DNA from 3 places in the Shinella zoogloeoides genome. Region 1 is predicted to be linked to each of the others. Evidence: riboswitches for the same ligand, from Rfam matches in the RefSeq annotation. Region 1 holds a riboswitch; each other region holds the start of a gene.
The links. Region 1 has a riboswitch for thiamine pyrophosphate ahead of thiD (bifunctional hydroxymethylpyrimidine kinase/phosphomethylpyrimidine kinase). Riboswitches for the same ligand answer to the same signal wherever they lie in the genome.
Positions count from the first base shown of each region.

Region 2: linked by a shared signal. The riboswitch ahead of thiC (phosphomethylpyrimidine synthase ThiC) and the one ahead of thiD (bifunctional hydroxymethylpyrimidine kinase/phosphomethylpyrimidine kinase) in region 1 are both predicted to bind thiamine pyrophosphate.
Region 3: linked by a shared signal. The riboswitch ahead of thiB (thiamine ABC transporter substrate binding subunit) and the one ahead of thiD (bifunctional hydroxymethylpyrimidine kinase/phosphomethylpyrimidine kinase) in region 1 are both predicted to bind thiamine pyrophosphate.

Region 1 covers NZ_CP132311.1:3,950,138-3,954,603, reverse strand. Annotated here, with positions in the region: gene Q9316_RS20415 (AraC family transcriptional regulator) at 1-194, shown strand, start outside; gene Q9316_RS20410 (LysE family translocator) at 271-885, shown strand; gene thiD (bifunctional hydroxymethylpyrimidine kinase/phosphomethylpyrimidine kinase) at 889-1,698, opposite strand; TPP riboswitch at 1,739-1,835, opposite strand; gene Q9316_RS20400 (peptide chain release factor 3) at 1,887-3,467, opposite strand; gene dut (dUTP diphosphatase) at 3,561-4,034, shown strand; gene Q9316_RS20390 (GNAT family N-acetyltransferase) at 4,038-4,466, shown strand, end outside.
Region 2 covers NZ_CP132311.1:3,028,454-3,032,919, forward strand. Annotated here, with positions in the region: gene Q9316_RS15875 (YqaA family protein) at 1-328, shown strand, start outside; gene Q9316_RS15880 (sigma-70 family RNA polymerase sigma factor) at 383-928, shown strand; gene Q9316_RS15885 (anti-sigma factor family protein) at 915-1,688, shown strand; gene Q9316_RS15890 (Bax inhibitor-1/YccA family protein) at 1,720-2,436, shown strand; TPP riboswitch at 2,571-2,687, shown strand; gene thiC (phosphomethylpyrimidine synthase ThiC) at 2,780-4,466, shown strand, end outside.
Region 3 covers NZ_CP132311.1:3,402,504-3,406,969, reverse strand. Annotated here, with positions in the region: gene thiP (thiamine/thiamine pyrophosphate ABC transporter permease) at 1-1,594, opposite strand, end outside; gene thiB (thiamine ABC transporter substrate binding subunit) at 1,611-2,618, opposite strand; TPP riboswitch at 2,658-2,771, opposite strand; gene Q9316_RS17780 (hypothetical protein) at 2,904-3,080, shown strand; gene Q9316_RS17775 (NAD(P)/FAD-dependent oxidoreductase) at 3,158-4,462, opposite strand; gene Q9316_RS17770 (glutamine synthetase family protein) at 4,462-4,466, opposite strand, start outside.

The DNA.
Region 1 (4,466 bases):
GCATCACCGGTCTGACGCCGCATGCCTACCTGCTCCAGCGCCGGACGGAGCTGGCACGCCGGCTGATCGCCGCCGGCAGGCCGCTTGCGGAAGCCGCCGTCGAGGCGGGTTTTGCCGATCAGAGCCACATGACGCGCAATTTCACGCGGCGCTACGGCTATACGCCCGGCGCCTACCTCGCCGCCCGCGCCTGAACTCCCGCAATTTCGTTCAAGACCACGCGCGTCCTTCCGGTGTTCCCTGCCCTTCCGAAGTCACAGGGAAACCGCCATGACCACCGAATTCCTCATCACCTCGCTCGTCGTCATCCTCCTGCCCGGCACGGGCGTGATCTACACGCTGGCGCTCGGCATCAGCGGCGGTTTTCGCGCGGGCCTCTTCGCCGCCTTCGGCTGCACGCTCGGCATCGTCCCGCATATCCTCGCTAGCGTCGTCGGCCTTGCCGCCGTGCTGCATGCGAGCGCCCTTGCCTTCGAGGTGCTGCGATATATCGGCGTCACCTACCTTCTCTTCATCGCCTGGAGCCTTGTGCGGGACAGCAGCACGCTTGATCTCGGGCCGCAACAGGCGCCGGCGGAGAAGGCATTCCGCATCGTGCGCAAGGGCATCCTCACCAATGTCTTCAACCCGAAGCTCTCGCTGTTCTTTCTCGCCTTCCTGCCGCAGTTCATCCCGGCGCAGGCGTCAAACGCCACTCAGCAGATGCTTGTCCTCGGTGGCGTCTTCATGCTGCTCACCTTTCTCGTCTTCGCCGTCTATGCCGCGCTCGCGGCCGGTCTGCGCCAACAGGTGCTGAGCCGGCCAAAAATCATGGTGTGGACGCAGCGCGGCTTCGCCGCCGCCCTCGGCCTGATGGGTCTCAGGCTTGCGCTGGCGGATCGCTGACGATCAGGCCCAGAGCGCGTGGAAGTGATGGAGCGGCCCATGGCCGGCGCCGACGGTGAGCGTATCCGACGCGCGCACGGCGCCGGCGATGAAGCTCTTTGCCTCGGCGACGGCATCGGCAAGCCGCCGCCCCTTGCCGAGTTCGGCGGCGATCGCGCTCGACAGCGAGCAGCCGGTGCCGTGGGTGTTGCGCGTCAAGACGCGCACGCCCTCAAACCAGCGCACCCCATCCGCCGTCGCCAACACATCAGGGCTTTCACCGCCGGCCAGGTGCCCGCCCTTCAGCAGCACCGCCTTCGGGCCGAGCGACAGCAGCCGCTTCGCCTGATCCTCCATGCCCTGCCTGTCGCCGGCCTCCCGCTCGCCCAGCAGGGCGGCCGCTTCCGGCAGGTTCGGCGTCAGCACCGCCGCGAGCGGCAGCAGGCGGCGGGTGAGCGCGGCCACGGCTTCCTGTGCCAGCAGCGAGGCGCCGCCCTTGGCCACCATGACCGGATCGAGCACCACCGGCGCGCCGCGATGATTTTGCAGGGCATCCGCCACGGCCTCGGCGATTTCCGCCGAGGCGATCATGCCGATCTTCACCGCATCGACCCTGATATCGCCGAACACATCGGCGATCTGCGCGGCGACGAAGGCCGGCGGCACGAGATGCACGCCGGATACGCCTTGCGTGTTCTGCGCCGTCAGCGCGGTCAGAACCGCCATGCCGTAGGTACCGCGCGCGGCGAAGGTCTTGAGATCGGCCTGGATGCCCGCGCCGCCCGAGGGATCGGAGCCCGCGATGGAAAGGATGTTTGCGATTGTCTCGGCCATTTCGCCCCCCTGCGGGCGGAAGCGGTCTCCGGACAGCGGCGATGCGGCCCGATCGACTCCCTCCGCCGGCATGATCCGGTTCAGGTTCAAAGGGTGCTTCTCAGCCCGCCGTTCGGCGGACGCCCCTGTCTCGGAGAGGTTTTCGCAAATGATGAGACACATGTCACCTTGAAAGTGACAGGTGTCCGTTAAGCCTTGGTGACGTGGTATTCCTTGATGGCGACCATCTTGATGGCCGAATAGCGCTCCGCCTCGTATCGCAGCGAGAAGGCGTCCTGCGCCAGGAATACCGGATCGCCATCGAGGTCGCGGGCGATGTCGCCGCGGCGCTGGGTGACGAACTTGTCGAGTTCGGCCGGGCTGTCCGACGAAATCCAGCGGCAGACGGAGAAGCGCGACATTTCGAAGGAGACCGGCAGGCCGTATTCCGCCGAAAGCCGCTCCTTCAGCACGTCGAGCTGCAGCGCGCCGACGACGCCGACGATGGCCGGGGAACCGTCTTCCGGCGAGAAGAGCTGCACGACGCCCTCCTCGGCCATCTGCTGGAGCGCCTCCTTCAGCTTCTTGGCCTTCATCGCGTCTTCCAGCCGCACGCGGCGCAGGATTTCCGGCGCGAAGTTTGGCACGCCCTCGAAGACCAGCGCTTCGCCTTCCGTCAGCGTATCGCCGATCCTGAGCGTGCCGTGGTTGGGGATGCCCACCACGTCGCCGGCATAGGCCGTATCGGCAAGCTGGCGCTGCGAGGCGAAGAAGAACTGCGGCGCCGACAGGCCGATCTGCTTGCCCGTGCGGGCAAGGCGCACCTTCATGCCGCGCTCCAGCATGCCGGAGCAGACGCGGGCGAAGGCGATGCGGTCGCGGTGATTGGGATCCATGTTCGCCTGGATCTTGAAGACGAAGGCCGTCATCCTGTCTTCCGACGCATGCACCTTGCGCACATCCGCCACCTGGTCGCGCGGCGGCGGCGCGAAGGCGCCGAGCGCGTTGATGAGGTCGCGCACCCCGAAATTCCGCAGCGCCGAACCGAAGAAGACCGGCGTCAGATGGCCTTCGAGGAACGCCTCGCGGTCGAACGGGCGGCAGGCCTCGCGGGCAAGCTCCAGCTCCTCGATGAAGGCGGCGCGCTCGTTTTCCGGCAGGTTGCCGGCGACCACTGCCGCATCCTCGATCTTCGTCGGCTGTACCTGGGTGTCCGATCCGCGGAAGGTGCGGTCGGCGAGGTGATAGGAACCGCAGAACGTCTTCGAGCGGCCGACGGGCCAGGTGACCGGCGCGGTATCGAGCGCCAGCTTCTCTTCCACCTCGTCGAGGATCTCGAACGGATCGCGGCTCTCGCGGTCCATCTTGTTGACGAAGGTGATAATCGGGATATCGCGCAGGCGGCAGACCTCGAACAGCTTCAGCGTGCGCGGCTCGATACCCTTGGCGGCGTCGATGACCATGACGGCCGCATCCACCGCCGTCAGCGTGCGGTAGGTGTCATCCGCGAAGTCCTCGTGGCCGGGCGTATCGAGGATGTTGAAGACGTTGCCGTCATATTCGAAGGTCATCACCGAGGTGACGACCGAGATGCCGCGCTCGCGCTCGATCTTCATCCAGTCCGAGCGGGTCTGGATGCGGTCCTTCTTCGCCTTGACTTCGCCGGCGAGCTGGATGGCACCGCCGAAAAGCAGCAGCTTTTCGGTCAGCGTGGTTTTACCGGCGTCCGGGTGCGCGATGATCGCGAAGGTGCGGCGGCGGGAGACCGCCTCGGCAAGGGTTTCGGCCATTTTCTGCAATATCCTGTGAGTTGCCGCGGTCTTTACAGTCTCCGCCGGGAAGATGCAATTGACGGGGTGGCACTGCCGCCGGCTTATGGGCGCATGAACGCGCACGCCCCTTCCCAGCCCACGCTCTCTCTCCTCCGCCTGCCACATGGTGAGGGCATCGAGCTTCCCGCCTACGAGACATCAGGCGCCGCCGGCATGGACCTGCGCGCCGCCGTCGAGGCCGACGCCCCGCTGACGCTCGCCCCCGGAAAGCGGGCGCTGGTGCCGACCGGCCTCGTCTTCGAAATCCCGCATGGCTACGAGGGCCAGATCCGCCCGCGCTCCGGTCTCGCCTTCAAGCACGGCATCACCTGCCTCAACACGCCCGGCACCGTCGACAGCGACTATCGCGGCGAGGTGAAGGTGCTGCTTGCCAATCTCGGCGACGAGCCCTTCGTCATCGAGCGCGGCATGCGTATCGCCCAGATGGTGATCGCGCCCGTCACGCAGGTTGCCGTGCGCGAGGCGACCCAGGCCAGCGAAACCGCCCGCGGCGCCGGCGGCTTCGGCTCCACCGGCGTGCGCTGAACCATGTCCGACCGCACCGGGCTGACCTTCCGCTCCAACTATTTCGGCGATCCCACGGCATGGCGCGCGCTCGCCGGCCTTATGCAGGACGTCTTCGGCATCGACGTGACGGTGCTGGACCGGCTCGGCGGGCCGGACCCGAGCAGCGTCGCCTTCGGCTGGTTCGATACGGCGGGCGCCTGCATCGCCAACTTCACCGCCTTTTCGCTGCCGCTCATGGTGGAAGGCCGTGTCGTGCGCGCGGCGGGCCTGCAATCGGGCGCGGTGCGGCCGGATCATCGCGGCCGGGGCCTTTATGGCGACGTCGTGCAGGCAGCGCTGGCGCATTGCGATGCGGACGGCTTCGAGGCCGTTGCGCTGCTGACCGATACGCCTGCGCTCTACCGCCGCCATGGTTTCGAACCCGTGGAGCAGCACCGTTTCGCCGGCCCG
Region 2 (4,466 bases), 920 kb from region 1:
CTACGCGCCGGCCATTCTCATCCTCGTCGCCGGTATCGGCAATGTGCTCGGTTCGGTCGTCAACTGGCTGCTCGGCCGCGGCGTGGAACGCTTCCGCGAAGCGCGCTGGTTTCCGGTAAGCGCCAAAAACCTGGAGCGCGCCGGGAACTGGTATCGCAGATATGGCTGGTGGAGCCTGCTCCTGAGCTGGCTGCCGATCGTCGGCGACCCGCTGACGGTGGCGGCCGGCATCATGCGCGAGCCGTTCGGCCGTTTCCTCGTCGTCGTTTCCATCGCCAAGTTCGGCCGCTATATCGTGCTCGCCGCTCTCGTTCTCAACTGGCTCTGAAATTTTTTCCGCCGGCGATGGAATGGACACCACCTGGCTCTCGTATATTGGGGCATGAACGGAAAGACACCCGGCTTCAACGTGATCGGACAGCTTGCAGCGCTTCGGCGCTATGCGCTGTCGCTCGTGCGCAATCCGGACGAGGCCGAGGATCTGGTGCATGATGCGCTGGTGAAGGCCTATGAGCGGCAGTCCACTTTCCGCACCGGCGCTAGCGTGCGCAACTGGCTGATGTCCATCCTGCACAATGCGCATATCGACCGGCTGCGCCAGCGCCGCTCGCAGGAGCGCCGCCACGATGCCGCGGCGGAAGTCGCGGAGACGTCCGTGCCGGCGAACCAGGACCATTCGGTGCGCCTGACACAATTGCGCAACGCCTTCTTCGCCCTGCCGGAAGAGCAGCGCGAGGCGCTGCATCTCGTCGCGATCGAGGAGCTTTCCTACCAGGAGGCGGCCGAGACGCTCGGCATTCCCGTCGGCACGCTGATGTCGCGCGTGGCGCGCGCCCGCCAGCGGCTGCGCGCTTTCGAACAGAGCGGCACGGCCGCACCTGTCACCCATCTCAGAATCGTCGGAGGCACTGGCGATGACAAGCAATGACCCGATCCTCGAATCCGATCTCAATGCCTATGTCGACGACCAGCTCGCCGTCGGCCGGCGCATCGAGGTCGAGGCCTATCTTTCGGAGCGGCCGGACGTTGCCGCGCAGATGATGAGGGATCTGCGCGTGCGCGACGAGCTGCGCCTGGCGCTCGCCGACCACCGCACGGTGGCGCGGGAAGCGACGCGCGACGCCGCGCGCCTGCTCGAGCGCTCCCTTTCGCACCGGCGTGTCTTTTCCGCCTTCCGCCGCGCCGCCGCCATCGCGCTCTTCGTCGCCGCGGGTTGGACGGCCCACGCCGTTCTCGGTCCCTTCGGCGCGACCGAGGTCGTCGCCTCAACCCCGCCGCCCGCCTTCGTGGAAGAGGCGGTGCGCGCGCACAAGACCACGCTGCTGCGCGACACGATGGCATCGCAGCCGGAAATCGAGACCTTCGATCCGGCGGAAATCCGCTCGGCGACGGCCATCGTGCTGCCGGAGCTGCCGAAGGGCTGGGGCGTGGTCGATACGCAGGTCTTCCCGTCCGCCTATGGCCCGAGCGTCGAACTGGTGCTGGAGCCGAAGAAGGACGAGCGCCTGTCGCTCTTTGCCGTGCGTCCCGGCTCCTTTGCCGTGCAGCACGTCCTGCTTTTCCACGCCGACAATGCCCGTGCCGCCTACTGGCAGATCGGCGATGTCGCCTATGCGCTGGTATCGGAAAGCCGCAAGGCCGACGACCTGGCGCAAACCGCGCGGGACCTCTCGCGCACGCTCTACTGATCAACCGTTTCCAGACCGAAGGAGATTTTCGATGGAACCCGTACAACAGCGATTTGGCTACGGCGCGCAGGCGCAGTCGGCCGCCCTCTTCGACGAGGGCCTGCGCCAGCACATGCTGCGCGTCTACAACTATATGGGCGCAGGCCTCGTCATCACCGGCCTCGTCGCCTTCATCGTCGGCTCGACGCCGGCGCTCTACGTGCCGATCTTCTCCTCCCCGCTGAAGTGGGTGGTGATGCTGGCGCCGCTCGCCTTCGTCTTCTTCTTCTCGTTCAAGATCCAGACGATGTCGGCCAGCACCGCGCAGATGACCTTCTGGGCCTTCTGCGCCGTCATGGGCCTGTCGCTCGCTTCCGTGTTCCTCGTCTTCACCGGCACGAGCATCGCCCGCACCTTCTTCATCGCCGCCTCCATGTTCGGCGCGACGAGCCTCTACGGCTATGTGACGAAGCGTGACCTCGCCAAGGTCGGCTCGTTCCTGATCATGGGCCTCATCGGCGTCATCATCGCCTCGATCGTCAACATCTTCCTCGGTTCGAGCGCGCTGCAATTCGCGATTTCCGTGATCGGCATCGTCGTGTTCGTCGGCCTCACCGCCTGGGACACGCAGAACATCAAGCAGCAATATGCCGAGAACATCGACCAGGAATCGCAGCAGAAGATGGCCGTGTTCGGTGCGCTCTCGCTGTACCTGAACTTCGTCAACATCTTCCAGCTGCTGCTGAATTTCACCGGCGAGCGCGAATAGTCCTAGCGTTGATGGCATCCGGAACGGCGGGGCAAAACCCCGCCGTTTCTTTTTGTGCCTCGCACAAAGTAAGTAAGAATACACTTACGTATCTGACCCCGGTTGACAAATCGACCTACAGCGTCTTTGCTTGGACCATTCACCAGGGGGGTCCCGACAAGGGGCTGAGATACTGCTGGCTTTCGCAGCGCAGTGACCCGTTGAACCTGATCCAGTTCATACTGGCGTAGGGACGGTGCAAGCGCTGTTTGGCCCGCAATCCGGCACCCGGATTCCGTCCCGGCGTCTTTCCATCATTCCGGCTCTAGGACTGGGTCTCCAACTGCAAACTTGGAGCCTCACGATGAATATTGCCGCCCAGAAACTCACCCCCACCGTCACCACGGGCGCCCTGCCCGCCTCGCGGAAGATCCATGTTCCCGGCGAGCTGCACCCGGACATCCGCGTGCCGATGCGCGAGATTTCCCTGCACCCGACCTCCGGCGAACCGCCGGTCGTGGTCTACGACGCCTCCGGCCCCTATACCGACCCGGCCCATGTCGTGTCGATCGACGGCGGCCTGCCGCGGCTGCGCGAACGCTGGGTCGCGGCCCGCGGCGACACCGAGGAATACGAGGGCCGACACATCCGGCCGGAAGACAACGGCTTTGCCAGCGGCGAACGGCTGACGCCGGAATTCCCCGTCCTCGCCCGCCCGCGCCGGGCGACTGGCGGCAAGGCGGCAACCCAGCTCGCCTATGCCCGCGCCGGCATCGTCACGCCGGAAATGGAATTCATCGCCATCCGCGAAAACCTCGGCCGCAAGGCCGTGAAGGAAGCCCTTGCCCGCGACGGCGAGAGCTTCGGCGCTCATATCCCGGATTTCGTGACGCCGGACTTCGTCCGCCAGGAAGTCGCCAGTGGCCGCGCGGTCATCCCCGCCAACATCAACCACCTGGAAGCCGAGCCGATGATCATCGGCCGCAATTTCCTCGTGAAGATCAACGCCAATATCGGCAATTCCGCCGTCACCTCCTCCATGGCCGAGGAGGTGGAGAAGATGGTCTGGGCGATCCGCTGGGGCGCCGATACGGTCATGGACCTGTCGACGGGCCGCAACATCCACAATATCCGCGAATGGATCATCCGCAATTCGCCGGTGCCGATCGGCACCGTGCCGCTCTACCAGGCGCTGGAGAAGGTGAACGGCATGGCGGAGGACCTGACCTGGGAGGTTTACCGCGACACGCTGATCGAGCAGGCCGAGCAGGGGGTCGACTATTTCACCATCCATGCCGGCGTGCGGCTGCATTACATCCCGCTCACCGTCAATCGCGTCACCGGCATCGTCTCGCGCGGCGGTTCGATCATGGCCAAGTGGTGTCTGCATCACCACCGCGAAAGCTTTCTCTACGAGCATTTCGAGGAGATCTGCGACATTGCCCGCGCCTATGACGTCACCTTCTCGCTCGGCGACGGCCTGCGCCCAGGATCGATCGCCGATGCCAACGACGCTGCGCAATTCGCCGAACTCGAAACGCTTGGCGAACTGACGCAGATCGCCTGGAGGAAGGATTGCCAGGTCATGATCGAGGGCCCCGGCCATGTGCCGATGCACAAGATCAAGGAGAACATGGACAAGCAGCTCGAAGTCTGCGGCGAGGCGCCCTTCTACACGCTCGGCCCGCTGACGACGGACATCGCCCCCGGCTACGACCACATCACCTCGGGCATCGGCGCGGCGATGATCGGCTGGTTCGGCACGGCCATGCTCTGCTACGTCACGCCGAAGGAGCATCTCGGCCTGCCCGACCGCAACGACGTGAAGGTCGGCGTCATCACCTACAAGATCGCCGCGCATGCCGCCGACCTCGCCAAGGGGCATCCGGCCGCGAAGACCCGCGACGACGCGCTGTCGCGCGCCCGTTTCGAGTTCCGCTGGGAGGACCAGTTCAACCTCTCGCTCGACCCCGAGACCGCCCGCGCCTTCCACGACGAGACGCTGCCGAAGGAGGCGCACAAGGTGGCGCATTTCTGCTCCATGTGCGGCC
Region 3 (4,466 bases), 550 kb from region 1:
GGCGCTCCGACGTCGTCGACGGCAGCGTGAGCAGCAGGCATAGCACGCCGAGGATCAGCGCGATGCCGGCGGCATCCGCGGTCCGGTAGCTCGCCATGCGGGAAAACAGCAGCCAGGGCAGGGTGACGAAGCCTTCCGCGCCGAAGATGGCGACGGCGCCGAGATCGCCGAGCGACAGCGCCATGGCGAAGGCGAAGGCGGTGAGGAAAGGCTTTTTCAGCGCCGGCCAGTCGATCCAGGAAAAGCGCTGCCAGCCGGTGACGCCGAGGCTAAGCGCGAGGCGCGCGGTGCGGGAAAGGTGGGTGCGGTAGGCGGGCTCCAGCACGCGCACGACGAAGGGCAGCGCCATCAGCGCGTTGAGCACGGTGACGACGGCAGGCGCGAACCGGCCCGTCTCGCCGAAGATGCGCAGCATCAGGAACCAGCCGGTCGCCACGACGACAGGCGGTACCAGCAGGATCAGCGAGCCGACCGCCGGCAGCGCACGGCCCATCAGCCGGGTCGCAAGGCCGGCAGCGCCCGCCTCGGCAACCCGTGGCACCAGCACGACCGGCAGCGCGATGGCGAGGCTGAGTCCCGCCGAGGCAAGTGAAATGGCTAGGCTGGTGAGAAGCGCCCGGTGCAGCAGCGGGTCGAGCGCCAGCCGGCCGAAATCGGCGGCAAGGCCCGAGGCGAGGGTCGCGGCGAGCGGCGCGGCGGTGAACAGGGTGAAGGCGACGAGGACGAGCCCGTCGGCAAGGCGGTGGCGGCGGCCGTCGAAGCGGCGGATGGCACGGCCGGCCGTCATGCCCTCTTCCGGCGGATGGGCAAGCAGCGAGATCAGCCAGAGCAGGATCGCCGTGACGGCGATCTGCAGGAAGGCGAGCAGCACGGCGCGCGCGGGATCGAAATCGAAGCGCAGCGCCTGGTAGATGGCGACCTCGATGGTGCTTGCCGCCGGCCCGCCGCCGAGCGTCAGGGCGATGGTGAAGCTCGTCACGCAGAGCATGAAGACGAGGCCGGCGATGCCGGGCAGGACGCGGCGGATGACCGGCCACTCGATGAGCCGGAAGACCGCCCCGCTCCGCATGCCGAGATTGGCGGAGGAGAGCCAGTATTCCGGCGGGATGCGGTCGAGCGCGGCGAGCAGGAAGCGCGCGGCGAGCGGCAGGTTGAAGAAGACGTGGGCGATCAGGATGCCGGCGAGACCATAGACGCTGACCGGATTCTGCAGTCCGGCGAGGCGCAGGAGATCGTTGACGACGCCCTGCCGCCCCCAGATCTCGATGACGCCGAGCGCCGCCACCAGCGCCGGCAGGCCGAGCGGCACGACGGAAAGCCGGATGATCCAGACGCGGCCCCGGAAGCTGCGCTGGCGGGCGAGTGCCCGCGCGACGGGAATGGCAAGCACGATGGAGAGGAGCGTCGAAAGTGCCGCCTGCATCAGCGTGAATTGCGCGACGCGCCCGATATAGGTGTCGAACAGCGGTGCGCCGCTGCCGCCGCCCGCATGGCCGAGCAGGACGATGGTCGCCGCGCCGACGAAGGCGAGCACGCCGCCGAGGGCAAGGCCCCCGGCGATGCGCAGCGTCCGTCGTTCGGCGCGGGCGAAGATCACCTTGCCTGCCCTGTTACTTGGCGCTCATCGCGCCGAGCCATTCGTCGATCCAGGCCTTGCGGTTCGCCGCGACCTCGTCCGACGACATCAGGAAGGTCTTTTCCGGCTTCACCAGCGCGCCGAAGGCGGCGGGCAACGGATCGCGGGTCTTGGCGGCCGGCATCATCCAGTTGGTTTCCGGGATGATCGACTGGAAATCCGGCCCCGTCATGAAGGTGAGGAACTGGCGGGCGAGATCCTTGTCGTCGGAGGTGCGCGTCAGGCCGGCGACCTCGATCTGGATATAGTGTCCCTCGGAGAAGGCCGCCGCCTTGTAGCGCTCGGATTTCTCCGCGATGACGTGATAGGCCGGCGAGGTGGTGTAGGAGAGCACCATCGGCGCCTCACCCTTGGTGAAGAGGCCGTAGGCTTCCGACCAGCCGGGGGTGACGGTCAGTACGCGATCCTTGAGCTTTTCCCATGCTTCCGCGGACTTGTCGCCATAGACCGACTTGACCCAGAGCAGCAGGCCGAGGCCCGGCGTCGAGGTGCGCGGGTCCTCGATGACGATCTTCTGGGATGCATCGCCCTCGACCAGTTCCTTGAGGCTCGCCGGTGGGGTCTTCAGCGTCTCGCTGTCATAGACGACGGCGAAATGGCCGTAGTCATAGGGCAGGAACGTGTCGTCGGAAAAACCGCCCGGCACCGTCAGGCCTTCCGGCGAGAGGCCGTGGGGCTCGAAGAGGCCGGTCGCCTTGGCTTCGGTGATGAGGTTGGTGTCGAGGCCGAGCACCAGGTCGGCCTTGGTGCCTTCGCCTTCGAGCTTGAGGCGCGTCAGAAGCTCGACGCCGTCGGCGACGCCGACCCATTCGACCTTGCAGCCGCAGGTCTTCTCGAATTCTTCCTTGACCTTCGGCCCCGGGCCCCATTCGGCGACGAAGCTTTCATAGGTGTAGACGGTCAGCGTCTTTTCCTGCGCGAGGGCGGGAAGGGCGAAGGATACGGCGAGCGCCGCGATGGAAGAAAGAAATGCCGTGCGCATCAGCGCCTCCTTGTCTGGTCACAAACGGGAATAGGGCGCTGGAATGTGCCGTCTAATCCCTCCGCCGGTGCTAACCGGATCAGGTTCTTCGGGTTGGCAGAAAAGCCTCTCAGCCTGCGGATCGGAACCCGCGGAGCACCCCGTTAGAGCAGGACAAGGCATAATGCCGCTTTGCGCGGCGCGCAAGGGGCTGTTCCCCGCGAGACAGCGGGCAGACGGGCGATGTGAGACCTTCTGATCACCGGACGAGAGAGGCTCGTCCTTCAAGAGATCAGGAGAGACCCCATGCGCAAGTTCATCGTTTCCGCCACCGTCGCCATCGTCGCCGCCGTTTCCTTCGCCGCCCCCTCGCAGGCCGGTTACTACAGCTACGGCTACCAGCCGCACTGCTTCGTCAAGAAGATCAAGTCCTACGACTATTACGGCAATGTCTTCGTCAAGCGCATCAAGGTCTGCCGCTAAGCATTGAATGACCGACCCGAAAAAGCCCGGATGTTCTTCACATCCGGGCTTTTTGGTGTGCGACGGTCCGGCCGGTCTCAGAGGCCGAAGGCGTCCTTGAACTGGTACCACCAGGAACCGATGGTGGAGTATTGCGCGCGGAACATGCGCCCGCCCGGGAAGGGGATCCAGGGCAGCTTCTCGAACTGGCTGAAGCGCGACAGGTCGCCGTGGATCGCCTCGCTCAGGATCTTGCCGAAGAGATGCGAGCCGGTGACGCCGTGGCCGCTGTAGCCGTGGGCGAAATAGGTGTTCCTGCCGATCTTGCCCATCTGCGGCACGCGCGAGAAGGAAAGCGCGAAATTGCCGCTCCAGGCATAGTCGATCTTCACGCCCTTCAGCGACGGGAAGACCTTTTCGAGGTTCGGGCGGATCTTTGCCCTGACATCCGCCGGGTCGGTGCCGCCATAGACGGTGCCGCCGCCGAAGATCATGCGCTTGTCGGCCGACAGGCGGAAATAGTCGAGGATGTAGCGCACGTCCTCCACGCACATGTCGCTCGGGATGAGCGCATCGGCGCGCTCGCCGAGCGGCTCGGTGGCCACCATCTGGGTCGAGACGGGCATGACGCGCGAGACGAGCTTCGGCACGACATGGCCGAGATAGGCATTGCCGCAGAGCACGGCGGTGTTCGCGGTCACGCTGCCCTTCGCCGTATGGATGACGGGCTTTTCCGCCTCGTGCTCGACGCGGAGGACGGGCGACTGCTCGTAGATCACGCCGCCGAGCGATTCCAGCGCTTTGGCCTCGCCGAGGGTAAGGTTGAGCGGGTGCATGTGGCCGCCGGTCGTGTCCAGCATGCCGCCGATATAGGCGTCGGTCTTCACCAGCTTCTGGATCGCCGCCTTGTCCAGCATCTGGTGGTCGTCCATACCGTAGCTCTTCCACAGCGCCTTCTTGTGCTCCAGCTCCTTCATGTGGGCCGGCGTATAGGCGGCGTAGATGTTGCCGTCCTTCAGGTCGCAGTCGATCTGGTACTGGGAGACGAGGCGGCGGATGATCTTGCCGCCTTCCTGCACGAGGCCGCCGACGAAAGCGCCGGCCTGATCGCCGTAGCGGCGCTTGATCGTGTCGAGGCTGGCATTGAGGCCGTTGACGACCTGGCCACCGTTGCGACCGGACGCGCCCCAGCCGATGCCGGCGCCTTCGACCATCACCACCTTGTAGCCCTTCTCGGCAAGGTGGATGGCGGTCGAAAGGCCCGAATAGCCGGCGCCGAGCACGGCGATATCGGCCGTGACCGCGCCTTCCAGCACCTTCGGCGTGCGGATGATGTTGCGGGAGGCGGCGTAGTAGCTGTCGGGATAGGCGCCGTTGCCGGCATAGGACTGGTTGTTGGCCATCAGA